4 regions of the Microbacterium sp. M4A5_1d genome follow, and region 3 is predicted to be linked to each of the others. Evidence: predicted binding sites of a transcription regulator. Region 3 holds the regulator's gene; each other region holds the start of a gene.
What was found. The regulator LexA, encoded in region 3, represses DNA repair genes until DNA is damaged. The targets are predictions, from matches to a motif close to TCGAACANNTGTTCGA.
Positions count from the first base shown of each region.

Region 1: the regulator LexA is predicted to act here: its motif matches at 4,710-4,725, upstream of ACLBWJ_RS08115 (Rv2578c family radical SAM protein).
Region 2: the regulator LexA is predicted to act here: its motif matches at 4,324-4,339, upstream of ACLBWJ_RS11455 (DUF222 domain-containing protein).
Region 4: the regulator LexA is predicted to act here: its motif matches at 3,356-3,371, upstream of ACLBWJ_RS13480 (DUF222 domain-containing protein).

Region 1 is NZ_JBKFAD010000001.1:1,696,434-1,703,646, forward strand. Features, by position in the region: gene ACLBWJ_RS08085 (ABC transporter ATP-binding protein) at 1-137, shown strand, start outside; gene ACLBWJ_RS08090 (energy-coupling factor transporter transmembrane component T) at 134-952, shown strand; gene ACLBWJ_RS08095 (siderophore-interacting protein) at 993-1,904, shown strand; gene ACLBWJ_RS08100 (ECF transporter S component) at 1,901-2,470, shown strand; gene ACLBWJ_RS08105 (M15 family metallopeptidase) at 2,598-3,791, opposite strand; gene ACLBWJ_RS08110 (NUDIX hydrolase) at 3,842-4,426, opposite strand; gene ACLBWJ_RS08115 (Rv2578c family radical SAM protein) at 4,734-5,798, shown strand; partial or broken gene ACLBWJ_RS08120 (DEAD/DEAH box helicase) at 6,065-7,213, opposite strand, start outside.
Region 2 is NZ_JBKFAD010000002.1:669,029-676,241, reverse strand. Features, by position in the region: gene ACLBWJ_RS11480 (hypothetical protein) at 1-297, shown strand, start outside; gene ACLBWJ_RS11475 (UDP-N-acetylmuramoyl-L-alanyl-D-glutamate--2,6-diaminopimelate ligase) at 231-1,781, opposite strand; gene ACLBWJ_RS11470 (DUF7882 family protein) at 1,900-2,196, opposite strand; gene ACLBWJ_RS11465 (helix-turn-helix transcriptional regulator) at 2,249-2,701, opposite strand; gene ACLBWJ_RS11460 (HNH endonuclease signature motif containing protein) at 2,947-3,483, opposite strand; gene ACLBWJ_RS11455 (DUF222 domain-containing protein) at 3,453-4,289, opposite strand; gene ACLBWJ_RS11450 (hypothetical protein) at 4,991-5,275, shown strand; gene ACLBWJ_RS11445 (SulP family inorganic anion transporter) at 5,306-6,835, opposite strand; gene ACLBWJ_RS11440 (MerR family transcriptional regulator) at 6,991-7,213, shown strand, end outside.
Region 3 is NZ_JBKFAD010000001.1:880,319-887,531, reverse strand. Features, by position in the region: gene ACLBWJ_RS04295 (class I SAM-dependent methyltransferase) at 1-499, opposite strand, end outside; gene hflX (GTPase HflX) at 774-2,102, shown strand; gene ACLBWJ_RS04285 (prolyl oligopeptidase family serine peptidase) at 2,222-4,150, opposite strand; gene lexA (transcriptional repressor LexA) at 4,252-4,917, opposite strand; gene ACLBWJ_RS04275 (LysM peptidoglycan-binding domain-containing protein) at 5,174-5,533, shown strand; gene ACLBWJ_RS04270 (histidinol-phosphate transaminase) at 5,605-6,690, shown strand; gene hisB (imidazoleglycerol-phosphate dehydratase HisB) at 6,687-7,213, shown strand, end outside.
Region 4 is NZ_JBKFAD010000003.1:328,621-335,833, forward strand. Features, by position in the region: gene ACLBWJ_RS13470 (alpha-galactosidase) at 1-1,991, shown strand, start outside; gene ACLBWJ_RS13475 (glycoside hydrolase family 27 protein) at 2,027-3,289, shown strand; gene ACLBWJ_RS13480 (DUF222 domain-containing protein) at 3,392-4,828, shown strand; gene ACLBWJ_RS13485 (Gfo/Idh/MocA family protein) at 4,972-6,060, opposite strand; gene ACLBWJ_RS13490 (ThuA domain-containing protein) at 6,057-6,836, opposite strand; gene ACLBWJ_RS13495 (carbohydrate ABC transporter permease) at 6,833-7,213, opposite strand, start outside.

The DNA of each region.
Region 1 (7,213 bases), 820 kb from region 3:
TCCTCGGCGACGACGAGCTGCTGCGCTCCGCCGCCCTGCGGATGCCGCCGCTGCGCCGCGCCCTGCACGGGCTCGACGGGTACCCCGAGCTGTCGGGCATCGCCCGCCTCCGCGATCTGCCGGGGAGCGATCGATGAGCGCGACGGCGAGCATCGCGCTCGATCCCTACGCGGCCGCGCCGCCCTCCCGTCGGCTGCTGTTCCGGCTCAACCCGCTGGCGAAGCTCGCGGCCCCCGTCCCCGCGATGGTCGCTCTCATCTTCACGCGCGATCTCGTCACGCCGCTCGCTCTGCTCGCACTCGCGTACGGCGTGCTCATCGTCGGAGCGCGTTGGACGCTGCGTACCGTTCTCCTGCTCGCGGTCGCCGTGCCCATCGGCATCCTGATGGTGGGAGCCGGGATGTCGCTGTGGGTCGATGCGGCGCGGGTGGCCGACACCCCGGTGCTGCTTCAGCTCGGCGCCTGGAGTCTGCACGCGGGGGCGTTGGAGACCGGGATGGCGACCGGGTTGCGGCTCGGCGCGATCGCCGCGCTGGCGTTCATCGCGGGGCTCACCACAACGGGGCCGGACCTCGTGAGGGCGACCGTCCAGCAGCTGCGCGTCCCCTACCGCGTCGGCTACACGGCGCTCGCCGCGTTCCGGTTCGTGCCGCGGTTCGGCTACGAGCTCGACCTCATCCGACAGGCCCACCGCGTACGCGGCGCCCATGGCGGGCGGGGACCGTTCTCGGCGATCGCACGGTGGGGCGGTTACGTCGTTCCGCTGCTGGCCGGCGCCATTCGCCATGCCGAGCGGGTCGCGCTCGCGATGGACGCGCGCGCCTTCGGGGCCCATCGCGACCGCACCGAGCGGCACCTGGTGCCGTTCCGGCGGCGCGATGTCGCCTTCGTCGCGCTCTTCTGGCTCGCCTCCGCCGCGATCCTCATCGCCCTCTTCCCCTGGACCCCCTGATGCCGACCGCACCCCGTCGAGCCTGGAGAGGATGCTGCGCATGACCCGCAACATCGTGAAGCCCATGACGCCCGGTCTGGTGCGTCTGGAGGTGCTGCGTGCAGAGCGCCTCGCCCCGCACTGGATGCGGGTCACCTTGGGGCGCGGCGACATCGACCGGTTCGTACCGCTGGGCTACGACCAGTGGTTCCGCCTTTTCCTGCCGCTCGGCGGCGATGAGGCCCTCGACCGCATCCCGGCCAAGGCCAACAAGCTGTTCGGCTACCTGAAGTACCTCCGCATCCCCGAGGGCGAACGGCCGGTCATGCGCAACTACTCGGTGCGGGCGTACCGGCCGGCGGGGCCGGCGGGCGGTGCCGAGATCGACGTCGACTTCGTGCTGCACGGCTCGGGGCCGACCGCCGGACCCGCCTCCCGCTGGGCGTCGCAGGCCCACGAGGGAGAGAGCGTCGTCATCATCGACGAGGGGCTGCGCTTCAACCCCGAGCGAGGCATCGATCATGTGCTCCTCGTCGCCGACGAGACGGGGGCACCGGCCGTCGCCTCCATCTGCGCTTCGCTGCCGGCAACGGCATCCGGAACCGCGTTCATCGAGGCCCCGTCGAGCGACGACGTGCTCGAGATCGATGCACCTCCGGGGGTCGAGGTCCGGTGGCTCGTCCGGGCGCCCGACGCGAAGCCGGGGTCAGCCGCCCTCGCAGCGCTGAGCGGATTGGCGCCCGGCGCGTTGCCCGCGCAGCCCCTCCACGCGTTCGTCGTCGGCGAGCAGTCGCTGCCGACCACCGCCCGGCGTATGCTCGTCGCCGACCACGGCATCCCGAAGGAACAGATCAGCTTCGTCGGGTACTGGCGCGAGGGCGCGAGCTCGCCGACCCCCAAGCCCCAGGCGGCATCCGAGCACGCGCCGGATGATGAACGCCGAGCCACGACGGAGCGGGAGATGCGAGCATGACCGCGGCACCCCGGTCGCGCGCCGCGCGTGTCTCGACGGCATACCTGTTGACGTGCGCCGCGATCGGCGTCGCGGCGAGCGCGTTGCTCGCGCCTGCGTGGGTCGCGTCGACGACCCTGTTCCTCACGGTGCCGTTCGCGACGGTGGCGATCGCCGGGCTGTGGGTTCTGCCCGCGGTCATCGCCCTCAGGCTGCTGCAACGCCCGGGAGCGGGGCTGCTCGTGGGGCTGATCTCAGGACTCGTGCTTGCCCCGTTCTTCACGATCGGATCGGTCGCGACGATGCTCTACTGGTCGTTCTTCCCCGAGCTGCCGTTCCTCGCGACGCTCTACCGGCGCTGGAACACGTGGCTGCACTACGCGGGCGCCGCGATCATCGGCGCGACGTATCCCGTGTTCGCAGCGCAGTCGTTCGATCTGTGGAGCATGAGCGCGCCCGTGCTCATCGGGTTCGTCGCACTGTGCGTCGCCAGCTGCGTCGGAGCGACGTGGCTCGGCATCCTGATCGGCGACCGCCTGCGCGCCGCCGGCGTCGCGACCCTCGCCCGGCGCCGCACGCCCGCCTGACCCCTCTCCCCCCTTCCCTCCCCCGTCGACTCGCCGAAAAATGCGGATGCGCCCGGTGCGGGATCCGCAGAACCTGGCGAGTCGACGGGCCGGGCGCAGGGCGCCGGGCGCAGGGCGCCGGGCGGTGTCAGTCGGCGTAGGTCGGGGCCGGCGGCATCCCGAAGAAGTCTTCGAGAGTGCGGTAGCCGCCCTCGGCGTAGAGCGCGGCGAGGTCAGGGCCGATGTACCGCAGGTGCCAGGGCTCGTACTCGTACCCGGTCGTCTCGGTGAAGCCATCGGGGTACCGGATGATGAACCCGAAGCGATGCGCGTTGGCGGCGACCCAGTCCGACTGCGCCGTGCCGCCGAACTGTTCGATCGCCCCGCACCCACCGTCGCATGCGACCACATCGACGGCGAGACCGGTCTGATGCTCGCTGTGCCCGGGGCGGGCGCTCGTGAGGTCGGCGTTGCCCTGGCCGAGCTGACCGACGTAGTTGCGGTACGTCGACACTTGGAAGTCGTACGACCGGAACCCGCTGTTCACTCCGATTGTGCCCGCGCCCTCAGCCTGCGCGGCGGCCGCGAGCTGCGAGAGGGCGGACGCGACGTCCGCGCGCATGTGTCCGCCACTCGTCCGCTCGACGCCCTCGGCGCGCGCTTGCGGCTCGGGCCAGTAGTCGATCGGATCGAGCGCGTTCAGCTTGTTCACGACGACCCACGTGCGGCCGGCCGTGTGCAGATCGATGCACGGGGCCGCACCGCCCGCGATCGCGGCCCGGAAAGGCTCGGCTCCCCCGGCCGCGGCGATGACGTCGGCGTCAGAGCCCGACGCGAGCGCCTGCTGGAATCCGGGATCACCGCAGATGTCGCCCGCGGCCGCGGCATCCGTCGTCGCGTCGTCGGCCGGCTGGGCGGCGGCAGCATCGCCGGACTGCGCGGGCGCAGGAATGGACAATGCGTTGGGCGCGCCCGCCGCGGCGTCACCGACGAGCGCGGCGACGGGGTCGACGGGAGCCTCATCCGGTCCGCTGAGTGCCGACGTGAAGCCGGCGGTACCGGCGACGACGAGGCCGACGAGCGCGAGTGCAGCCGTGGCCGCGACGGCGCGACGGCGGACGTAGACGGATGCCGGCAGACGCACGGATGCCGACAGGGCGGCGGCATCCGGTGATCGGCCCTCCGCCGACGAAGCCGAGGCGACCTCGCCACCAGCACCGCTCGCCGCGGAACCGGAAGCGCCGGCCCGCTCACGCAGCTCGCGCCGCGAGGGGAGAGGGCGCGCCTCCGCCGATCGCTCGCGTCGCGAGCGACGCGTCTCGGGCTCGGTCGGGTGCACCACGACCCCATTCTGCCCTGCGGGTCCGGTTGAGTTCCCGTTCGCAGCGCGGTTCACCCGCGACCCGGGCTGGTCCCCTCGCCGAACACGGCATCGGGTCCGGCGGGCGATGCCCCCGGGCTCACGCTGCCCGCGCGCCCTTCCGCAGCCGCCGGAGCGAGCAACTCTCGCGCGATCACCTTCACGGAGGGGAACGCGTCGAGCTCGTCGATCTCGATGCTCGAGAACCAGCCCGCGTCGAGGACCTCTCCGGCCGCGGGCGACAGGGCGCCGCGCTCCGAAGTGTGCAACACGAAGGCCATGTCCATATGGATGTGCGCGGGTTCGCCGGGGCGCTCGGGGATGAGCTGATAGCTCATGCTGATCGGGAGGTCGAGCTGAGCTTCGGTGCGACCGTCCGCGGCGAGGTCGACGCCCGCGTGCGGGCGCAGCACGGCTGCCACGCCGGTCTCCTCGAACACTTCTCTCACGACCGCCGCCTGGGGCGTCTCATCCTCGTCGACATGACCGCCCGGCGGAAGCCACTTCGCGAGCTTCTTGTGATGGATGAGGAGGATTCGGTCCTCTGCGGGATCGAGCACGTAGCCGCTGACGGTGAACTGTTTGGCGTACGACGCGGTTCGATCGATGATCGTCATCGTGCGGCACCGTTCACACCGGCACCGACAGCGCGGCGGATTTCATCCATTCGGACGAGCCGGGGGCGCACCCTCGTCGTCGGGGGGCGGGTGCGATCCGGCTCGCAGAAACCGACCACGTCGGCTACCCCGGCGTATCTCACCCTCTCCCCAGCTGACGTCAGAGTCACAGCGCACTCCCCCATCCGCTCGCAGCGTCCTCGATCCCCGGTGAAACGATCTGCCTGTCACCTCACCGGCACCCGAGCATACGAGGGTTCGCGCTTTCATGTTTGACAACACTTCGAATTTCTGTTCGAATCTTCTCATGCGATGGCAGGGGCAGCAGATGGGCGTGGCGGATGCCGCTGCGCTGCCCGGCCTCGAGACACTCAACGGCCTCGTGCGCTCGGTGACGACGCCGGAATTCGCAGGAGTGACCTTCCACGAGGTCATGTCGCGCTCGGCGCTCAACCGGGTCCCGGGCCCCTCGGCGATGCCCTTCGACTGGACGGTCAATCCCTACCGGGGATGCACGCATGCCTGCGTCTACTGCTTCGCCCGGGGCACGCACGAGTACCTCGACATGGACGCGGGAGCCGACTTCGACTCGCAGATCGTCGTCAAGCTGAACGCCGCCGACGTACTGCGCCGCGAGCTCTCGAAACCGACCTGGGCGCGCGAGCAGGTGGCTCTCGGCACGAACACCGACCCCTACCAGCGTGCGGAGGGCCGCTATCGGCTGATGCCCGGCATCATCACGGCGCTGGTCGACAGCGGCACGCCGTTCTCGGTGCTGACGAAAGGCACCCTGCTGCGCCGTGACCTGCCGCTGCTGGCCGAGGCGGCACGTTCGGTGCCCGTCGACCTCGCGATGTCGATCGCGGTACTCGACGAGCCGCTGCGGCAGCTGCTCGAACCCGGCGCGCCGACATTCGCCGCTCGCCTCGACACGGTGCGAGCGGCAAGCGCCGCGGGGTTCCGGGTGACGGTGTTCCTGATGCCGATCGTGCCGCACCTCACCGATTCGACCGAGGTACTCGACGATGCCCTGAGCCGGATCGCGGATGCCGGCGCCGCCCGCGTCGTCTACGGCGCGATGCACCTGCGACCGGGCGTCAAACCCTGGTTCCAGCAGTGGCTCGCGCGCGAACGCCCCGACCTCGTGCCGGTGTACCGCGGTCTGTACCCCGGGGCCTCGGTGCAGGCACCGCAGGGCTACCGGCGCATGCTCGCGGCGCGCGTTCGACCTCTGCTCGCGCGGCATCGCCTTCGGGGAGGGCTCGAAGAGGAAGAGGCCCAGCCCGCCACGCGACGATTCCGCCCCGGACCGGTGGTCACGACTTCGCGCGGCCGCGCCGCTGCAGCGGCATCCGTTCCCACGCTCTTCTGACGCAAGCAGCACAGTGGCCCGAGTTTCGCGGCCCGGGGCGCTGCGAACCGGAGCCGGGAGTGCGAGCCGGGACACTCTCGCGCGCTGCCGGGGTATGGTCCCGAGATCAGGCTCAACGCGCGGCCGGCTCCCACCGCTCAGCCTCTTAGGGCTCTCAGCCCGCGCACGGCACGGCGAACCGCGAGCGCCCCGCCAACGGAAACGCCCCGCCGAACGCCACGACCGTCGGGTCGCAGCGCTCAGCGGGGCGTCAACAGGGCGTCGGGTCAGGCGTCGACGTTCGCGAGCTGTCGGCCCGAGACCTCCTCGAGGATGTCGTCGCCGGGGCGGACATCGTCGAACGGAGCGTCGATCTCGGCGCGCTCGAGCATCTCGGTCATGCGACGGCGACGCTGACGCGTGATGAGAGTGACGACCGCGCCCGAGCGACCGGCGCGGCCGGTGCGCCCTGCGCGGTGCAGGTAGGTCTTGTACTCGTCGGGAGCGTCGGCCTGGATGACCAGGTCGATGTCGTCGACGTGGATGCCGCGGGCTGCGACATCCGTCGCGACCAGCACCCGCACCTTGCCGTCGGTCAGGCGCTGCAGGTTGCGCGTGCGCTTGCCCTGGTTGAGGTCGCCGTGGAGCGCGACCGCGGCGATCCCGGCATCCTCGAACTGCTCGGCGAGCATCTCGGTGTAGGCACGGGTACGCGCAAAGACGAGCGTCTTGCCGTCGCGGTCGACGAGGGAGTTGAGGATCTCGGCCTTGTCACGGTGGTCGAGGACGAGCACACGGTGATCGATCGTCGAGGTGTCCTGGCTCTCGCCCGCGACCTCGTAGACGGCCGGCTCGACGAGGAACTCGTCGACCAGAGCGGCGACCTCGCGGTCGAGCGTCGCCGAGAACAGCAGCTTCTGCGCGCCGTCCTGCACGAGGCGGAGGATGCGCTGCATGGGCTCGAGGAACCCGAGCTCGCTCATGTGGTCGGCCTCGTCGAGCACGACGATCCCCACCTCGGAGAGGTCGAGCTTTCCCTGGTTCTGCAGGTCTTCGATGCGGCCGGGGGTGCCGATGATGATGTCGACGCCCTTCTTGAGCGCACCGACCTGACGCGCCTGCGGCACTCCGCCGTAGATCTGCGTCGTGAAGAGCCCGACGCTGCGCGCGATCGCCTGGACGGTGCGGTCGATCTGCAGCGCGAGCTCGCGCGTCGGAGCGAGGATCAGCGCCTTGGGTGAACGCCCGAACTCGCGACGCTTGCCGGCCTGGCTGCGCAGGATCGACTCGACGAGCGGAGCGCCGAACGCGATGGTCTTGCCCGAGCCGGTGCGGCCGCGGGCGAGGACGTCCTTGCCCTCGAGGATCGGCGGAATGGTGGCCGCCTGGATCGGGAACGGGGATGCCGCACCCAGGGCGTCGAGCTGACGGACGAT
Region 2 (7,213 bases), on a different contig from region 3:
CAGGACGGTTCCGACGGGGCCGACACGGGCCTCGTCCTCGTCCCGCTCACGAACGCGCCGAACGCCGTGTACATCGAGCCGCGGCCGGCGGGCGACGACCTCGACTGGTGCGTCTCCATCGAGGGCGCGCCCGACACTCTCGTCCTGACCAGTCACGAGCTCAACGCACTGACTCACGAGCTCCAGATCGCTGCAGAGCTCTGCGCCTTCCTGCAGGAAAAGTCACTCGGTCATTTCGAGCCGTCGGAGAGCACCGCGGAGGACGACGCGGGCGAGCCCTCGACCCTCGGCAACTGAGAGTCGCCGCTTCCGGCGGCGTGCTTCTCGCGCCATTCCCGGAGGGCGGCCGTGGCGATCGACACATCGTCGGAGGCGACGGCGTCGTCGCCGATGATCTGCACCGACTCGTGGCCCTTGCCGGCGATGAGGACGATGTCGTCGGGACCGGCGGGGGCGACGGCCATCGTGATCGCGGCCGCTCGATCGCGGATGACGCGGACGTTCTCGACCGAGCGGAAACCGGCCAGGATGTCGGCCACGATCGCGTCGCCGTCTTCGTGATGCAGATCGTCGTCGGTGACGATGATCGTCTGTGCGAGCTCTTCGGCGATCACGGCCATCTCGGGTCGCTTGCCACGGTCGCGGTCGCCGGTGCAGCCGAACACGACGGTCAGCTGGCCGGCGCCGCCTGACAGGGCGATGAGGGCCTGCCGCAGGGCGTCGGGCGTGTGGGCGTAGTCGACGACGACCTGCGGGCCGGCGCCGGGCGACACGACCTGCATGCGTCCGGGTACCCGGCGGATCTCCCCCACTGCCCGCGCGATGGCGCCGGGGGCGACGCCCTGTGCGCGGAGGATGCCCGCCGTCATCGCGAGGTTGTCGATGTTGAACCGGCCGATGAGGGGTGATGCTACCTCGAAGCGGTCGTCCTGGATCGCGAGAGTGAAGTCGGCGCCGTCAGCGCGCATCCGGATGTCGTCGGCGCGGACCGTCGCCGCCGCTGCGCCGGACGTCGAGACGGTGACGTCGTCGAGTCCCGCGGGGAGCGCGATGCCCGCGACATAGGGGTCGTCGATGTTCCGCACCGCGGCGCGCACACCCGGAAGGCGGAAGACGCCCTGCTTCGCCTGGCCGTACGCTTCCATCGACTCGTGGTAGTCGAGGTGGTCGCGGGTGAGGTTCGTGAACGCGGCGATGTCGAAGTGGCATCCCTCGACCCTTCTCTGCGTGAGGGCGTGCGAGCTCAGCTCGATCGCGACCACGTCGGCGCCGGCCCGCCGGATGTCGGCGAGGAGCTCGTGCATGTCGACCACCGACGGGGTTGTGAGCGACGTCTTCGCCAGAGCGCCGAACAGGCCGGCTCCGAGTGTGCCGATGGTGGCGGCGCGGCGTCCGAGGAGCTCCCAGCTCTGCGCGAGGAGCTGCACCGTCGAGGTCTTGCCGTTCGTGCCGGTCACGCCCACCAATGTCATGTCGGCCGACGGACGACCGGTGTACTGGTCGGCCAGCCGCCCGATCACGGCGGCCAGGTTCGGGATGCCGCGCACCCGCGCATCGACGTGCGTGACGCTCGCGTCGGTCAGGACGAGAGCCGCGTCGCGCTCGAGCGCCTGCGTGATGTGCTCGCGGACCCGTTCGTCTCGGCCGAGCGCGACGAAGACGTCGCCGGCTTGCACGGTGCGGCTGTCGCCGCGCAGGCGACCGCCGGGTACGTTCCCCCCGGCGACCCCCGTCGCCCACCAATCAGGGTCGAGTTTCCGACCCTCCCCAGCGTCTTGCATGTACCGCCCCATCGATCTCTGACTCGACAGTTCCATGAACGGGCGGTCACCCGCGGGAAGAACACGTCGGAGCCTGAGATTGGCACCGTAACGTAAGCGCCGCTTAAGACGGAGAACGTCAGCTCTGGGGCTCGGGCACCATCCGCAGACCGTCGGCGCTGTTGGCCGATTCCATGAGGGCGTCGATCCATTTCGGGTTGATCTGCGGCTGGCGGCTGCCGGCGAACTGGAACTGGACCGAGATCGTGGGGTGCAGCCAGAAATCGCGACGGCTCGTGCCGTGCGGCGAGGTCGTCTCGAACATCAGCGGTTCGCCGCGCCGCAGCTTCGTCATCAGGACCAGCCGGAGATGCGCGAGCGCACGGTCGTCGATCTCGACGAAGTTGGCCGCGTTGTCGTAGAAGAATCTGCCCACCGGCACAGCCTAGGCGGCTGCGGGCAACGCGGGGCCGGGGCGTATCATCCGCTCACAGATAGAAGCCGTGACGCTCGAGCACGACGACGGCCTCATCGCGCGTCGATACGCCGAGCTTGGCGAACAGCGACCGCATCTGCGACTTGATCGTGTTGATGGAGACCGTGAACTCCCCGGCGATCTCGCCATAGGTCTTGCCGCCTCGCATCACCGAGGCGACGGATCGCTCGCGGGGTGTCAGGGCAGGCAGCGCCTGTGACGCGCGTGGTTCCCGCCGGTGGAATTCCTCCGTCGCGTCGGCAACCGCGGCGGCGAGGTCGGGACGGCGCTCGCGGAGGCGTTCTCGTAGCGGGGCCAGCTGCTCTCGCGGCACGCTGATGAATGGCGCGATGACGTCGCCGGCGTGATGAGCCAGGCGGACGCCGAGCCGATCCTTGCGCGAGGGTCGCCTCGGCGGGGTCGCCGCGGAGGACGAGCGCGATCGCTTCCGCCGTGGCTGCGGCATGCTGCGCGTACGGTCGCGTCGAGAGTTCCGGCTCCCAGCAGGATGTCGGCGACGGCGAGGGCCTCGAGGAGTACAGCCCAGCGTCACGCGGACGTCCGGCCACCGCGTAGGTCTCGGCCACCGCGGCGAACAGCGACCCCAGCGAGTCGAGCCCGAGCACACGCGATGCGCTCATGGAGGGGATGCCCGAAGCCCGAATCGTGACGCGACTTCCCAACATTCGTGCGCGGAGTCCGGGGGCAGGCTCAGAACGGTGGCGGTTCGTCCGGCGGCGGTCCGCCGGGTGCGGCATCCGGTGGCGGATCCGCGGTGTCGATGGTGAAGCACACCGCGGGTATGGGAACGTCTTCGCGGTAGACCCGGCCGAGGGGTGAGGTCCATTCCAGAACCCCGCCGCCGAGCTGTCGGACTTCCCATTTGGTGAATTGCTTCATGGAGTGGTGTCGTTGGCAGAGGTGGGCGAGGTTGAAGATGTGGGTGTGCCCACCCAGGGCGTAGTCGATGGTGTGATCCAGTTCGCAGCGGATCGCGGCCCGTCGGCATCCGGGGAACCGGCAGTGCTGGTCGCGGGCCATCAGGAGCTTCTTCATCGAAGCGGTGGGTCGGTAGGTGTCGATCTCAACCGGCGTCCGGGTGACCGGGTCGATGAACAACCGGTCCCACTCGCTGACCTGCCCGGCGAGCTCGCGCGCCGTATCGGCATCGATCAGCGCAGCGCCCACCGCTTCGGCGGGGTTCTCGTCACGCCCCATCAGCGTCTCGGCGGTGACGGCGACCTGCACGCGTGCCCGGATCGCCCCAGCCCACCGGCCCGATCGATCCCATACGTCGGGTCCACCACCGGCGCCCCGCCGAGGACGAGGTCGCCCAGAATGTCTGCGCGGAGCTGATCCATCGTCCGCGTGTCGGCGGCATCACTCTCCGCCCGGGCATCCTTCACCGACTGTCCCATCTGGGTGAGTCGGTCGAGCATCCCGGCGGCGATGACCGTCGGGAGGTTGGCGACGAGGTTCGACATCCCGTCCGTGCCGTGGAAGACCCGCACGCACCGCTCCGCCGCCGCGGCCTTGTGTCGCTCGGTGAAGTTCTGTGTATGCAACCGGGCCGCCAATGCATCCAACGCTGCCCGCACCCGGGAGGGCACATCCCGCTCACACACCGCGATCGCCGCCTCCGCGAACGAATCGCGCACCTCGGCGGGCACCCTCGCGCCGACCCGCACGACCACATCCACGTGGCCACGTTCGATCCGCCGCTGGGCCCACGCCTCGAACACGGCCGGGTAGTCATCGATGACGGTCATCGCGTGGTCGATCTCACCCTGCAGGCGCCGGTCGGTGAGTCGCGCCATCCCGGCGGCTTCGGCTGCGACCGAACGCAGCTCCATGTCCGACGCCATACCTCGTACCCCGTCGCGACGCGCCTCACGCAGAGCCGACCTGCCCAGCTCCGCCAACGCCCGCATTCGCGCGACATCCCCGACATGAAAGAGGTCGAGGGCCTCAGCGAACCCCGCGAAAGCCGCGGCGTGCGACGACCCACCCGAGGCGCCTTCGCCTCCGAGCCTGCGACCGCTATTCGATGTCATGTTCCCATTGTCGCAGCGGGTTACGACATTCGGGTCGAACTTATCTTCGATGCGAGAACGCGGTTCGCTCGACCGATTGGGGAGGAATCGACGAAACCACAATCCAGCATCCCCGAGCCAGGCCATCAGTCTCGGTCCGAATCTCATCCGACGAGGCTCCCCCCGCAACTTTTTTCGGGTTTCCGCGTCACGATCCGTCGCCTCGAACGTCTCATCAACATGCACCCTGCGACGAACGCCCGTCCGGCTCCCTCCGAAACGGGCACCCGGACCCGCGCTTCCCTCCGTCGCGACCGACCGCGCGCCGGAGCCCGCACCCGCAGCCGCGACCGCGACCGCGCCCGCACTCGCGCCACCAGCCTCACCCCCGCGTCCGCCGAGCCGCCCACCCGGGTCGGCACGATCAGGTTCCGCTCCCGCGCGGTGGCCGCTCGGTCGCACGCGGGCACGAGGTCAGCAGGCCGCTCGGGATGCCATCCGTCCGTCATGGATCGAGATCGACGGCGCAACTCTCACGGTCGCGTGGGGCTGGCCGAACGCCCGCAAGCGGTCATGGCAGCGCGGCGACGTCGGCTTCGTGTGCTCGTCGGGCACGACCAGCCGCGAGGGGGCGCCCGCCCGCCTCATCCTCGTCACCGACAAGTCGCACGGTGAGGCCGTCACGGCGACCATCGTCTGCGACGGCTTCTCGTACGAGGCGTATGCGACCCACGCCCGCTCCGAGCCCCACTACCACGCCGCCTCCCGCGACCGCAGCGGGTTTCGATCTGGCCGCGACGGGACAGCCGAATCTCCAGACGCAGCGTGCCCGCGTGGGCGAGGCGGTGCCGTGGCGCGATCAGCCGATGGCGCTCGATGCCGACGGCCGGTACACCTCGCGGTTCTCGGTGCCGACCGCCGGACCGGTGACGTTGGGGCTGCGTTACCTCGACCCCACCACCGGACGATTCGGTCCGGCATCCTTCGTGTCGTTCACCGCGTACTGACCGAACCGCCCGCAACCGCGCGGCCGCGGGTCAGTGCCCGCCGACGACGTTGCCGCTCAGGCGGCCGTGCAGAGCGGATGCGGTCGCGTTGAGTCCCTCGATCGCGACGGTCTTGCCGTGCCGCTCGTACTTGTTCACGACGGCGTCGAGCGCGGCCACCGTCGAGGCGTCCCAGACGTGCGAGCGGGTCATGTCGATGACGACGCGGGCGGGATCGTCGGCGTACGCGAACTGCGTGGTGAGGTCGTTGCTCGAGGCGAAGAAGAGCTCGCCGACGACCTCGTATCGGGCGACCGGCTCGTCACCGACGGCGTCGAGGGTTCGCGTGACGGTGACGAAATGGGCGACGCGACGAGCGAACATCACCATCGCGGCGATGACTCCGAGGATGACGCCGATCGCGAGGTTGTGGGTCCACACCGTCGCCACGACGGTGATGAGCATGACGGCCGTCTCGCTCTTCGGCATCCGCCGGAGGGTCGCCGGACGGATGCTGTGCCAGTCGAAGGTCGCCACGGTGACCATGATCATGACGGCCACAAGTGCCGCCATCGGAATGATCGCGACGACGTCGCCGAGCGCGAGCACGAGGATCAGCAGGAAGACCCCGGCGAGGAACGTCGAAATGCGCGTGCGCGCCCCCGACGCCTTCACGTTGATCATGGTCTGCCCGATCATGGCGCACCCGCCCATGCCGCCGAACGCGCCCGACAGGATGTTGGCTGCGCCCTGGCCGAGAGCCTCGCGCGTCTTGCGCGAGTGAGTGTCGGTGATGTCATCGACGAGCTTGGCGGTCATGAGCGATTCGAGCAGACCCACGACCGCCATGGCGAGCGCGTACGGCGCGATGATGCGCAGTGTCTCGAGGGTGAGCGGCACGTCGGGCACGAACAGTTCGGGCAGGCTCGAGGGCAGCTCGCCCTGATCGCCGACCGTCGGCACCTGCCAGCCGAACGCCACGACCGCCGCCGTGAGCAGCACGATCGTGACGAGCGGGGCCGGGATCACCTTCGTCAGCCGCGGCAGCGCGACGAGGATGATGAGCCCCGCGGCGACGAGCGGCCAGACGAGCCACGGGATGCCGTCACCGAAGAGCTGCGGCATCTGCGCGAGGAAGATGAGGATCGCGAGCGCGTTGACGAAGCCCACCATCACCGACCGCGGGATGAACCGCATGAGCTTCGCGACACCCAGCACCGCCAGCACGATCTGGATCACGCCCCCGAGAAGCACCGTGGCGATGAAGTAGTCCATGCCGTACTCGCGCACGACGGGCGCGATGACGAGCGCGATCGCCCCCGTCGCAGCCGTGATCATCGCCGGGCGGCCGCCGAGGAAGGCGATCGCGACCGCCATGATGAACGATGAGAAGAGCCCCACGCGGGGATCCACTCCGGCGATGATCGAGAACGCGATCGCCTCGGGGATGAGCGCGAGGGCGACGACGAGCCCGGCCAGCACCTCGCGGGTCAGCAGCCGGGGGCTGCGCAGAGCCTGCAGGACGGTCGGTTCGATGCGATAGCGCGCGGCGCTGTCGCGGGCGGGGGTGACGGCGGTCACTCGGTGCCTTTCGGTCGGCGCCCGACGACGCGGGCGGAGTGATCGCGCGGGCGGGGTGGTCGCGCAGCCCGCGCAGCGCCGGCTGTCCGACGCGGGAAGAATGAGGGGGCGGCGCAGAATGGCGCCGACGAGAATCTAACGTAACGTGAGGTTTGATGTCGAATCGCGATGAGGTCACCATGCGCATCGGAGAGGTGACCGAGCGGACCGAGCTGTCGTTCCGCACGCTCCGCCATTACGACGAGATCGGCCTCGTCACGCCGTCCGCGCGCACCGATGGGGGCTTCCGCCTCTACACGGAGGACGACGTGGCCCGCATCCTGCTCATTCGCCGCATGAAGCCGCTCGGGTACAGCCTCGACGAGATGCGCGAGCTGC
Region 3 (7,213 bases):
CGAGGTTGCGCTGCACGACGAGCCACGCGTCGCTTCGTTCAGCCAGACGGGGTATCCAGCGCTGCAGCATCCCGTGGAGCTCGTTCTTGCCCACGCGGATCGGCGGGTTGGAGCGGATGGTCCGGAATACGACGTCGTCGGGAACATCGTCGGGCAGGACGGCGTTGACGTTACCGAGTCCCAGATCAGCGGCGTTGCGTCGCACCAGGTCGAGAGCCCGTTCGTTGACATCGACGGCCCACACCGTGGCGTGAGGCGACTCCAGAGCCAGCGACAGCGAGATCGGCCCCCAGCCGCAGCCGAGGTCGAGGAAATCCCCACCGGACGGTGCCGGCGGAGTATTGGCCAGAAGAACCCCTGTACCCGAATCCACGTGGTCAGGGCTGAACACCCCGCCCGCGGTCGTGACCTCGACGGCGTGACCCGCGAGGGTCACGCGGATACGGCGGAGGTTCTGTTCGCTGGACGGGGACGCGCTGAAGTAGTGATCGCTCCCCATGCATCCGAGCGTATCGGAGCCGGACGTACCGGCGGGAGACTAGAATTCACGGATGCCCGGGCACGGGCATCCCGGGAAGAGAGTTATGACGCATATCACCACCCCCGACGGCGACGGCGACATCGCGGTGGACCCGGTCGATCGCGTGCTCGCGAGCGCGGAGACGCGCTCGTCGATCCGCGTCTTCGGCGGCGCGCAGGCGCTGCAGGATGAGTCGACGGTGTCGTACGGAGACACCGACGGCGACCAGTGGGATCGCGAGGAGCGCGCGGCGCTGCGCCGTGTCCCTGGCCTGTCCACAGAGCTCGAGGACGTCACCGAAGTCGAGTACCGACAGCTGCGACTCGAGAACGTCGTGCTCGTCGGCGTGTATCCCCAGGGGTCGCACGAGGACGCGGAGAACTCGCTGCGCGAGCTCGCGGCCCTGGCCGAGACCGCCGGTGCGGTCGTGCTCGACGGCGTTCTGCAGCGCCGACCGCATCCCGACCCCGCCACCTACATCGGACGCGGCAAGGCCGCCGAGCTGCGCGACCTCGTCGCCGCGGTCGGCGCCGACACCGTGATCGCCGACACCGAATTGGCGCCGAGCCAGCGGCGCGCCCTCGAGGATGTTGCGAAGGTCAAGGTCATCGACCGCACGACCGTCATCCTCGACATCTTCAGCCAGCACGCGAAGAGCCGTGAGGGCAAGGCCCAGGTCGAGCTCGCGCAGCTCGAGTACCTCCTGCCGCGTCTGCGCGGGTGGGGCGAGTCGATGAGCCGCCAGGCCGGTGGCCAGGTCGGCGCGGGCGGTGCGGGCATGGGCTCGCGCGGTCCCGGTGAGACGAAGATCGAGCTCGACCGGCGCCGCATCCGCACCCGCATGGCGCAGCTGCGCAAGCAGATCCGGGAGTTCGCGCCGTCGCGCGAGGCGAAGCGGGCCGAGCGTCGGCGCAACACGATCCCCTCGGTGGCGATCGCCGGTTACACCAACGCCGGCAAGTCCAGCCTGCTGAACCGGCTGACGAGCGCGGGTGTCCTGGTCGAGAACGCTCTGTTCGCGACGCTGGATGCCACGGTGCGTCGGGCCGAGGCCGCCGACGGGCGCGTGTTCACGCTCACCGACACCGTCGGCTTCGTCCGCAATCTCCCGCACCAGCTCGTCGAGGCGTTCCGGTCCACGCTCGAGGAGGTCTCGGGCGCGGACGTCATCGTCCACGTCGTCGACGGCTCGCATCCCGACCCCGCCGCGCAGCTCGCGACCGTCCGCGACGTGATGGGCGACGTGGGCGCTCGCGCCACCCGCGAGCTCGTCGTCTTCAACAAGGCCGACCTCGTCGACGACGATGCGCGGCTGCTGCTGCGCGGGCTCGAGCCGACGGCCCACTTCGTGTCGTCGCGCACGGGTGAGGGCATCGACGAGTTGCGCGCCGCGATCGAGGATGCGCTGCCGCTGCCGGCGGTGGAGGTGCGCGCTCTCGTGCCGTACGACCGTGGCGACCTGATCTCGGCCGTGCACGAGAGCGGCCACATCGTCGCCACCTCGCACGAGGAGGACGGCACGGCCGTGCACGCGCACGTCTCCGAGCGTCTCGCGGCTGAGCTCGCGCCCTACGCCGTCTGAGCCCGCGGTCGGCGATACACCTGCAGGCTCGGCGGTGCTGGTGAGCCCGCCGCGGATGCGGAAGGCCTCACCAGCATCGCCGGCCTGACAGGCGTATCAGCGCCAGGCGGTCGCCGGGCTCAGTCGAGCTCGATCGGCGCGACGCCGGGCGTGTCGAAACCGAACACCTGACCGAGGAACGCCAGCTCGCTCTCCAGAGCGTTCACGATCGTCTCGGTCCGTCGGAACCCGTGCCCCTCGCCCGCGTACAGGACATAGGCGTGGTGCACGCCCTGCGCGACGAGTGCGTCGCGGATGGCCTCGGCCTGCGCCGGCGGCACGACGGCGTCCTCGTCGCCCTGGAGAAGCAGCAGCGGCACGCGGAAACCCTCGGCGTGGCTCAGCGGCGAGCGCTCGATGTACACGTGCTCCGCTTCGGGAAGGGGACCGATCAGGCCGTCGAGGTAGCGCGCCTCGAAGTCGTGGGTCTCGGCCGCGAGGGCGCGGGCATCGCCGACGCCGTAGCGCGAGACGCCCGCGCCGAACACGTCCGTGCCGACGAGCGCCGCCAACACGGTCCAGCCACCGGCCGACCCGCCCTCGATCGCGAGCCGTGACGCATCGGCGAGTCCGTCGGCGGCGAGGCCGCGTGCCGCCGCCGCGACATCATCGACGTCGACGACGCCCCACTGGCCCTTCAGCCGTTCACGGTACGACCGGCCGTACCCGGTCGACCCGCCGTAGTTCACGTCGAGCACGCCGATGCCTCGGCTGGTGAAGTAGGCCGCCTTGGCGTCGGCGGTGCCGCCCACGTGCGACGTCGGCCCGCCGTGCACCCAGACGAGGTACGGCGGCAGCTCGTCGGTCGGCGCCGTGACATCGGGGTTCGTCGGCGGATAGGCGAAGGCGTGCACCGGGCCGTAGGGACCCTCGGTGGTGATCTGACGGGCATGGGGGATCCATGCCTCGTCGATATCGGGGGTACCGCCGCGCACCGCTGTCGTCTCGCCGCTGTCGAGATCGACCAGCCAGAGCCCGCTCGCCCCGGGCATGGCGCCGCTCACGAGGGCGCGGCTGCCGCGGACGTCCTCGATCTGCAGTCGAGCGGTGGCGGGGAAGGGGAGCGGGATCGCGCCGCCGTCGCGGTCGACGATCACGAGCTGGTCCGAGCCGTGCGTGCGGACGGCCACGACGCGGCCGTCGTCGAGCGGCGCGTACCACCGGGTGCCGAGGACCCACAGGCCACCGCCCGTGTCGGCGTCGGCGGGGGAGACCGCGACGGGTGCCGCGCCGGTCGCGGGGTCGACGCGATGGAGGTTCCAGCGCCCCGTCGGCTCGTCGAGCAGCAACAGCTGGCCGTCCGATGTCCATTCCGGCTGCAGCGCGGCCGTGCTGCCGCCGGCCAGCTCACGGACACGATCCGGGGCGTCGAGCTCGATGACACGGATGCGGGTGCGGTCCCAGGGCATGTCCGGGTGATCCCACGCCACCCACGCGAGCTGTGATCCGTCGGGTGACAGCGCAGGCTGAGCCACGAAGTCGCTGCCCCCGGCGAGCTCCGTCACTCCCGCTTCGTCGCCGCTCGCGGCGTTCTCATCGCTGCTCGCGCCGTCGATCCGCACGATGTGTCGTTCGGGAGTGCGCCCCGGGCGCTCGCGCTCGCGCACCGCGAGAAGCGCGCCGTGCTGCCAGCGGAGACCGCCGTAGTGGGTGCCGCTCTCCTCTGGGGTGAGCGCCTCGGGCTCGCCGCCCGGGCGGAGGCGTCGAATGCGCTGGTCCGACTTGTCGACGAAGAACAGCTCGCCGTCGTCGGACGCCGTCCAGGCGCCGCCGCCATACTCGTGCACACGCGATCGCGCGTTCCCGGGCGCGGGGAGGACGACCTCCACAGAATCGTCGCGGCGGCGGCGCATGACGGCGACGCGACCGGCCTCATCGGGAAGGGATTCGCCCCACCAGATCTCATCCCCGACGAAGCGCGCGCCGTCGAGGCGCAACGAGGACGCGCTGGCCCACGAGGCGGTCAGGGGGGAGGGCCAAGAACCGTACGGGAGTTGCTGCTGCGACATACCGCCACGCTACGCGAGCGGATCCGGGTCGTGCCGGACGACGGGAGGGGATGCCGCCGAGTCGCGGCATCCCCTCCCGCAGTTCCGTCGGTGCGGCGAGGTCAGACCGTGCGGAGGACGGCGACGACCTTGCCGAGGATGGTGGCGTCATCGCCGAGGATCGGCTCGAACGCCGAGTTGCGGGGGAGGAGCCAGGTGTGGCCGTCGCGCTGACGGAGCGTCTTGACGGTGGCCTCGCCGTCGAGCATGGCCGCGACGATCTCGCCGTTGTCGGCGGTCGCCTGTGCCCGCACGACGACCCAGTCGCCGTCGCAGATGGCGGCGTCGATCATGGAGTCGCCGACGACCTTGAGCATGAACAGCTCGCCCTTGCCGACGAGCTGACGCGGCAGGGGGAAGATCTCCTCGACCTGCTGGTCGGCGGTGATCGGGACGCCCGCCGCGATGCGGCCCACGAGCGGCACGAGGGCGGCGTCGCCGAGGGCGGGCGCGGCGTCGGCGGGGTTCTCGCCGGCCGTGCCGGGGAGGTCGATGAGGACCTCCATCGCGCGGGTCTTGCCGGGGTCGCGGCGGAGGTATCCGCTCAGCTCGAGCTGGTTCAGCTGGTGGGTGACGCTCGACAGCGACTTGAGGCCGACGGCGTCGCCGATCTCGCGCATGCTCGGCGGGTAGCCGTTGCGGGCGATCGCGTGCTGGATCACCTCGAGGATCGCGAGCTGCTTATCGCTCAGATTCTTGCGTCGTCGCGTCTGCGGCTTCTCGCTCATACCGCCGGTCTCCTGTCGTCGCGCCCCGTCCCCGACCCGATGTCGGAGGTTCGTGGTGGGCTCTCGCTGTCGAAAAGGTAGCCCGATCCGACAGCGACATCACGGAACGCTCCGCGTGTCTCTTCGATCGGTCTCCGATTTCGGTGGGTGGTTGACACCACACAATATCGAAGATACGTTCGGAACCGAAGTTCGCACCCGCCTCTCCCGGCCGAGAGGCGGGAGCGAATCTTCCTACCGCTCCCGAGGAGATGTCATGATCACGATCGATGCCCGCTTCGCACCGGCCCCCCGCACCCGTCTGCGCCTGACGCGCCGTGGACGTCGCGTCATCGCAGCGATCGCCGCACTTCCCGCCGTCGTCGCCGTCACCGCTGCCGTGCTCTCCGGCGGGGGAGCACTCGCCTCCAACGAGGCGGGCGCGCCCGAGGGGTCGTTCACGACGGTGACCGTCATGTCGGGCGAATCGCTCTGGTCGATCGCTGAAGAGGTGGCGCCGGCCGCCGACCCCCGTGACGTCGTCGACGCCATCATCCGGCTGAACGCCCTCGGCTCTGGTCAGCTCGAGGCAGGCCAGACACTCGCCATCCCCGCCGAGTACGACGCCGCGAGCTGAAGCCCGCCGTCTTCGGCGCAGAAGCTGGGGTGCGGCCACGCCGGACTCGGACGCGGCCTAGCATGGGTGGGATGAGCCCGAGTCTGGATGATCTGCCCCTCAGAGACGATCTGCGAGGCCTCACCCCGTACGGCGCCGCGCAGGCGCCGCTTCCGGTCGCGCTGAACGTCAACGAGAACACGCATCCCGTTCCCGAAGAGGTCGCAGACGACATCCTGGATGCCGTCGCCCGTGCCCTGCGCGACGTCAACCGCTATCCCGACCGCGAGTTCACGCACCTCCGCGAGTCCTTCGCCGAGTACCTCGGTCACGGCCTCACCCCCGATCGCATCTGGGCCGCGAACGGATCGAACGAGGTGCTGCAGCACCTGCTCCAGGCCTTCGGCGGCCCGGGGCGCACCGCCATGGGCTTCGGCCCCACGTACTCGATGTACCCGCTGCTGACGCGAGCCACCGGCGCGCAGTACGTCGCGGGCACGCGCGGCCCCGACTTCACGCTCGACCCGGCCTCCGCCGCGGCACAAGTCTCCGAACTACGCCCCGACGTCGTCTTCCTCTGCGCGCCCAACAACCCGACCGGCACGCCGCTCGGTCTCGACGTCATCGAGGCGGTGTACGACGCCACCGACGGAATCGTGATCGTCGACGAGGCCTATCAGGAGTTCGCGCCGCGCGAGAGCCCCTCCGCGCTGACGCTGCTCGGCGAGCGGGAGCGCCTGGTCGTCTCGCGCACGATGAGCAAGGCGTTCGCCTTCGCCGGTGCGCGCGTCGGCTATCTCGCCGCCGACGCGACCCTCATCGACGCTCTGCGTCTTGTCCGCCTGCCGTACCACCTCAGCGCCCTCACGCAGGCGGCCGCGACAGCCGCGCTGTCGCACTCGTCGACGATGCTCCGGATGGTGGACGAGATCGTCGCGCAGCGCGATCGGATGTCGGCGACGCTCGATGCCCTCGGGTACCACGCCTACGAGAGCTGGACGAACTTCGTCCTGTTCGACGGGGTCGACGACCCGCGCGCCACCTGGCAGGCGCTCTACGATCGCGGCATCCTCGTCCGCGACGTCGGCATCCCGCACAGCCTGCGCGTCAGTGCCGGTACGGAAGACGAGACGACCGCGTTCCTCGAAGCACTGGCGTCGATAGACTCGGAGGCATGACCAGCCCCCGAACGGCCAGCATCCGTCGTGCCACGAGCGAGTCGAGTGTCGAACTCGAGCTCGACCTCGACGGGACCGGGATCAGCACGATCGAGACGACCGTGCCGTTCTTCGATCATCTGCTGACGGCGTTCGCGAAGCACTCGCTCACCGACCTGACTGTACGCGCGACGGGCGACACGCACATCGACGCGCACCACACGGTCGAGGATGTCGCGATCGTGCTCGGGCAGGCGCTGCGCTCTGCGCTGGGCGACAAGTCGGGCATCTCCCGCTACGGCGATGCGCTCGTGCCCCTCGACGAGGCGCTCGCGCAGGCTGTCGTCGACATCTCCGGGCGTCCCTACCTCGTGCACACGGGAGAGCCCGAGGGATACGAGTACCACCTCATCGGCGGGCACTTCACGGGGTCGCTCGTGCGGCACACGTTCGAGGCGATCGCGTTCAACGCCGGCCTGACGATGCACGTCCGCGTGCTCGGCGGACGCGACCCGCACCACATCGCCGAGGCGGAGTACAAGGC
Region 4 (7,213 bases), on a different contig from region 3:
ATCGCGACGGCTCGGGGTGGGCGCCGCGGTTCGTGCTGCGCTCGCTGACTCTCGACGGCGCCGAGGCCGGACCGGGCGTGACGTCCGGCGGAGCGGGGCGGGTCGACGCGGTCCTCCACGACGATGCTGCTGAGATTGAGCTCGGTGTAGAGATCGATCTCACACGAGACGGCCTCGTGCGTTCCCGCGCTCGGGTCCGGAACACCGCCGGCGCAACCGAGGCGGCGGCACCGCTCGAGATCCAGTCCCTCGCCGTCGCCCTTCCGATACCGACGTGGGCGCAGGAGGTGCTCGACTTCACCGGCCGATGGGGGCACGAGCGCATGCCCCAGCGGCATCCGGTCGTCCGCGGTGATCACTCGCGCGTCTCGCGGCGCGGCCGCACCGGTCTCGACGCGACGCTGGTGCAGGCGGTCGGCACGCCGAGGTTCTCCGCCGGCTCCGGCGAGGTATGGATCGGACACGTCGGATTCAGCGGCGACCACGAGCACACGATCGAGCGCACCGACGGGCGCCTGCACTTTCGGGGCGGCGAGTCGATCCTTCCCGGCGAGATCCGGCTGACGCCCGGCGAGGAGTACACCGGCCCCTGGGTGTTCGGCAGCTACGGGCGCGGACTCGACGGCGCTGCGGCGCGCTTCCACTCCTACCTGCGTGAGCGCTCGCGTTCGTCGCGCCGCCCCCGCCCCGTGACGATGAACGTCTGGGAGGCGGTGTATTTCGACCACGACCACCGCGTGCTCGTCGATCTGGCGGCCCGCGCCGCCGAGCTCGGCGTCGAGCGCTACGTCCTCGACGACGGCTGGTTCCGGGGGCGCAATGACGACCGCGCGGGGCTCGGCGACTGGGCGCCCGACCCGATTGCGTGGCCCGACGGCCTCCGCCCACTGGCCGACGAGGTGCGCTCTCTCGGCATGGAGTTCGGGCTCTGGGTCGAGCCGGAGATGATCAACGAGGACTCCGATCTCGCCCGTGCGCACCCCGAGTGGATCCTTCGGGCGGGGCCCGAGCTGCCGCCGCGCCAGCGGTTCCAGCAGGTGCTCGACCTCACGCATCCGGCCGCTTTCGACCACATCCTGGGCGTGCTCGACGGGCTCATCGAGGACATCGGCGTGAGCTACCTCAAGTGGGACCACAACCGCGACCTCATCGCGGCCGGGCACCCCGCCTCGGGCACCCCTGCCGTTCACGAGCAGACCCTCGCGGTGTACCGCCTCATCGACGAGCTCCGCCGTCGCCATCCCGACCTCGAGATCGAGAGCTGCGCCTCCGGCGGCGGGCGGGTCGACCTGGGGATCCTCGAACGGACTGACCGGATCCATCCCTCCGACAGCCACGACCCCCACGACCGTTTCGGCATCCTGCGCTGGACGGGACTCCTGGTGCCGCCGGAGATGATGGGATCGCACGTCGCCTCCCCCGTGTCGAGCGTCACGGGACGCGCGCATGACCTGCAGTTCCGGTGCGCAGTCGCCTTCCTCGGCCACTTCGGCATCGAGTGGGACATCCGCGATCTCGACGAGCACGACCGGCGCGTCCTCGGCGACTGGATCGCACGATACCGCCGGCACCGCCACCTCATCGCGACGGGGCGCACCGTCGGCTCGGGTGAGCTCGACGCCGCGGCTCCGCAGGTGCGCGGCGTGGTCGCGCCCGACGGGTCGGAGGCGCTCTTCACGATCGTCACGCCGACGACCTCGGCCGACACGATCGCCCGTGTGCGGTTCCCCGGCTTGTCGACCGACCGCAGCTACCGGGTGTCGGTGAGCGGCTCGGACTCGTTCGGACCGCCCTGGCAGGTTCCGGCGTGGCTTCGGGAGAGCCCCGAGCTCGGCGGTGACGGTGACGGTGGCGGTGGCGGTGGCGGCGAGCGTGTGGGTGACGGCCCGGTCATCGCGGGTACCGTGCTCGCACGGGTGGGGCTGGAGTTCCCCACGTTCCACCCCGACCGCGCGGCGGTCGTTCACCTCGCGGCGGTGGCAGCGCCGTGATCGGCGAGCGCCGGGCCGCGGCATCCCGTCCCCCGATGGGGTGGAACAGCTGGGACTGCTTCGGGTCGTCCGTGACGGAGACCGAGGTGCTGGCGAACGCCGAATACGTCGCGGAGCACCTGCTCGCGTTCGGCTGGGACACGATCGTCGTCGACATCCAGTGGTACGAACCCGATCCGGGGGCGCACGACTATCGCGAGGTCTCTCGGCCGCTGCTGGATGCCTGGGGCCGGCCGCTCCCCGCGCCGGGACGCTTCCCCTCCGCGGCGGACGGGAGCTTCCAGCCGCTCGCCGACCGCGTCCACGAACTCGGCCTGCGCTTCGGGGTGCACCTCATGCGGGGCGTCCCGCGCGCCGCAGCGGATGCGGCTCTGCCCGTCTCGGGCCGCCCCGACGCGACGTGCGACTCGATCGCCGACCGCTCGAACGTCTGCGTGTGGAACCCCGACAACTACGGCGTCGATATGACGGCACCCGGTGCGCAGGAGTACTACGACTCGGTCATGGCGCAACTGGCCGCCTGGGGCGTCGACTTCGTGAAGCTCGACGATGTGCTCTACCCGCCCGTCGAGACCGCCGAGATCGCAGCGATCTCGCGCGCAATCGATCGGTCGGGACGGGCGATGGTTCTGAGCCTGTCGCCCGGCAAGCGACTGTCGCTCGCGCACCTCGAGACGCTGCGCGAACACGGCCAGATGTGGCGGATCTCGGACGACTTCTGGGATGACTGGGCGCACGTGGTCGAACAGTTCCAGCGCGCCGCCCGCTGGGCGCCGTTCCAGCGGCGCGGTGCGTGGGCGGATGCCGACATGCTCCCTTTCGGACGCATCGGCGTGCGCGGACACGTCGGCGAAGACCGTCTCAGCCGCCTGTCGGTCGACGAGCAGCGCACCGTCATGACGCTGTGGAGCATGATGCGCTCACCGCTCATGATGGGCGGCCACCTGCCCGACACTCCGCCAGAGACGCTCGCGCTGCTGCGTAATCCCGGCGTCCTCGCGCTGCGCGACGGCGAGGAGTCGCGCGAGATCGTGCGCGACGGACATCTGGTCATTTGGAGCGCGCGCGTGGGCGCGCGCGAGTACCGTGCGGTGTTCTGGCTCGGCGACGATGAGCAGGAGCTCGTCGTCCACCTCGCCGACCTCGGGCTCGGGCTCGGGCTCGGGCTCGGGCTCGGGGACGTGGGGACGGCGGGTTCGTGCACGGATGTGTGGAGCGGGACGAGCGTCGAGGTCGCCGACGGACGCGTCACGCTGACGGTGCCGGCTCACGGCACACGGCTGCTCGTCTTCGGCTGACCGTCGGGAGGAGGAGCGGGCCGGCTGTGGAAAGGCACGGGCGATGTCGGAGGCCCGTGGCAACATTAGAACATGCATTCGAACGGCGAGCTTAGTGGCGGGATGGGCAGCGACGCTGATGTCGACGTCCTCGCTCAACTGGTCGCGGATGCGGAGGGGGCGGCGGATGCTGCGCGGTTGGCGCAGATTCGTGAGGTTCGGGTGCTCGCGGCAGCTGGCGTGCTGGCCGAGAAGCAGGCGGCTGGGGCGGCGGAGCGGGTCAAGGCGCGCGAGATGGCGCTGCGTGGCATCGCGGCGGAGCTCGCCGGGGTCTTCGTCGCGACCGACCGGACGTTGCAGCGGCGCATCGACGAGGCGCGAGACCTGGTGGAGAACTATCCGGTGACGATGGCGGCCTGGGAAGCCGGGCGAATCGTCCGCGGGCACGTGCGGGTGATTCAGGAGACGGGATGCCTCGTGCCCGCGGAGGAACGGGCAGAGTTCGAACGGGTCGCGATCGAACGGTGCGAGGGCGAGACCCCGAACCGGGTGCGCGACGCGTTGCGGATGATCGCCGAGCGGATGCACCCGCGGTCGTTCACCGAGAGGCACGAGGAGGCCGCGGCCGGGCGGTGCGTGCGGGTGCTGGCCGGCGCCGATGGGATGTCGGACCTGATCGCGACCTTGCCGACGGTGATCGCCGACGGGATCGTCGACCGGCTCACCCGTCAGGCCCGGGAGATCATCAACGCGCGGCAGCAGGCTGATGCGCCTGGCACGCCTGACACTCGAGCCGACGCGAACGGCGGCTCACCCGATGCCGACAGGACGATTCGCGACGGGTCGTCGTTCGTCGACGATGCCCGCACCATCGACCAGGTCCGCGCCGACGTGTTCAGTGACCTCCTCCTCGCGGGGGCGCCGGCCCTCGACCCGACTGGCACCGGTGACGGCGACGGAACGCTCGGGGCGATCCGGGCACACGTGCAGGTTGCCGTGTCGGCGTTGACGCTGATGGGTCAGGACGAGGGGCCGGCCGATCTAGCCGGCCGCTCCCCCATCGATGCCGCGACCGCACGCGAGCTCGCGGGCAACGCGACCTCGTGGGACCGGCTGCTCACCGACCCCGTCACCGGAACCGTGCTCGAGTGCGACAGCTACCGCCCCACCGCCGCCATGGTGCGACTTCTACGGGCGAGGGATCGGCACTGCCGGTTTCCCGGATGCCGGCAACCCGCCATCCGTTGCGAACTCGACCACACGATCGCCGCATCCGAGGGCGGGGGCACGCACGTGTGCAACCTCGCCAACCTCTGCAAGAGACACCACGACGTCAAACACCACACCCGATGGCATGTCCGACAACTCCCGGGTGGGCGGCTCGTGTGGACCTCACCTACCGGGCGGGTCTACCGCGAAGACGCACCCCCACCACTCGTCGCCTTCACCATCGACGAGCCAACCGATCGCCGAGGCGATCAAGCACCACCCGGAGCGTTTCCCCCACCACGATCACTGGGGCGACCCGACGCGCCTCGGGGGTCCGCTCCGCCGTTCTGACGGGATCGTCTTCGCCCTGAACCAGCCCGCGGGAGGGGGTGGTTGCCGTGCCCGTCACACCGTGAGAGCGCCGTCCATCATGCCCGCGGCCGCCGGCCGCACCGCCGGAAGACGACACGCGTCTGCTCGCGTTCGGCTGACCGTCAGGACGCGCGGCGCGGGTCGATCCCGAGTCTGCCGACGGCGTCATCGAAGCCACCGACGCGAGCGAGCTCCGCGGCGCGCGCCGATGCCCGCTCGAACAGGTCGTCGAACCTGACCGGGACGCCGGCGGCCGCGGACGCCACGGCAGCCTCGACCATGGCTAGGCTGCCGATGTTGCGCGTGATCTCGCCGGACGGCACCGGACCGCCGTCGAGGGCTGCGACGAACTCGGCGAGGGCGGCATCCAGCCCCTCGGCCCCGTCCGCCAGCACAGCAGCCTGCGCGCCGCCCTCACGTGGCTGGATCACGACGTCGGTCTCTCCGTCCCAGGCAGCGGATCCATGGGCAGCGTTTCCCCGCCAGTCGCCGTTCCACGAGGTCGTCAGACCGTCGGCGCACCAGCTGCCGGAGTACGAGAACCGGCGCCCATCGGCGAAGCGGAAGATCGCCTCGGCCGCGGCGGCGCCGCGATACCAGCTCCAGCTCGGCGAGAACTCCTCGCAGAAGACCGACACGGGTTCACTCGAGAGCAGGTACCGGGCTTGGTCGAACTGGTGGATCGCCATGTCCATGAGCAGCGGCGACGGCATCTCGTCTCGGAAACCTCCGAACCGGGGGTTCTGGAAGAAGCGGACGTCGAGCTGCTCGGCCCCGCCGAGGCTGGCCAGGGCGTCGCGGAACGCCCGGATCCCGCGGGAGTGCCGACGCGACTGACTCGTCGCCATCAGGGTCCCGGTCGACGCGCTGACGGCGGACAGCAGCAGCGCCTCGGCCACAGTCGGCGTCACCGGCTTCTCGCTCAGGACGGGAACACCCGCCCGCAGCGCCGCGGCGCTCACCTCGAGATGCGCCTGCGGGATCGTGACGTTGACGACCAGGTTGACGTCGAAGGCGTCGAGCGCATCATCGACCGAGCCGAAGCTCGGGACATCGAGTCCCCGCTCGACTGCCGCGGCCCGCGCGGCGTCGGCGACGATGTCGACGAGCCCGACGATCTCGAGATCAGGACGACGAGCGGCCGTGTCGATCCACGCCTTCCCCATCGCTCCCGCCCCGACGATGACGACACGACGGGCGCGCCCCGTCACGACTGCTCCTCGCCGTCCCACTCCCGCGGAACGTCCCACTCCCCCGTGCGATGCATCGCCAGACGGGCGGCGGCGCGGGGGCGGTCGTTCCGAGCCCATCGCGCCGCGTTCGCGAGGACGAGCTGGATCTCGGGCTGATGGTAGACGGGATAGTCCTGGTCACCCGGCGAGAAGTAGAACACCCGCCCGTGACCGCGGAAGAACGTCATGCCCGAGCGGAACACCTCGCCGCCCGAGAAGTTCGAGACGAAGACGAGCTCGTCCGGCTGCGGCACGTCGAAGAACTCGCCGTACATCTCCTGCTCGGGGATGACGATCGGCTGCGGCACGCCGGCGGCGATCGGATGCGACGGCGAGACCGTCCACACGAGCTCCCGGTCATGCGCCTGCCGCCAGCGCAGCGCGCAGGTCGTCCCCATGAGACGGATGAAGATCCTCGAGAAGTGCGCCGAATGCAGCGCCACGAAACCGAGCCCGCCGAGCACGTGCCGATGGACCCGCTCGACCACGACGTCGTCGACCTCGTCGTGCAGGAGGTGCCCCCACCAGAACAGCACATCCGTCTGCGCGAGGCGCTCCTCGCTCAGCCCGTGCTCCGGATCGTCGAGCGTCGCCGTCTCGACGACGGCAGCGTCGCCGAGCAGTCGCCGCAGGCCCGCGGCGATGGTCCCGTGCATCGTTTCGGGATAGAGGGCGCGCGGGATGTCGTGATGCTTCTCGTGATGGTTCTCGCCCCACACCAGCACGCGGATGGGGGTGGATGTCGTGCCCGTCACCCCTTGAACGCCCCGTCCATGATGCCCGCCACCATGCGGCGCCCGACGACGAAGAAGACGATGAGCAGCGGCAAGGTTGCCAGGAACGACCCGCCCATCGTCAGCGCCAGGTCGATCGACCGGTTCGCCTGCAGCTGCTTCAGGGCGATCTGCACCGTGAACAGCTCGGGCGACTTCAGCACGATGAACGGCCACATGAAGTCGTTCCACACCGAGGTGAACGTGATGAGGCCGAGCACGAAGGCCGCCGGCCGCACGACCGGGAACCCTATGCGCCAGAAGATCTGCCAGCTGTTCGCCCCGTCGATGCGGGCCGCGTGCATGAGCTCGTCGTTGAGGGTGGTCGCCATGTGCTGCCGCATCCAGAAGATGCCGAA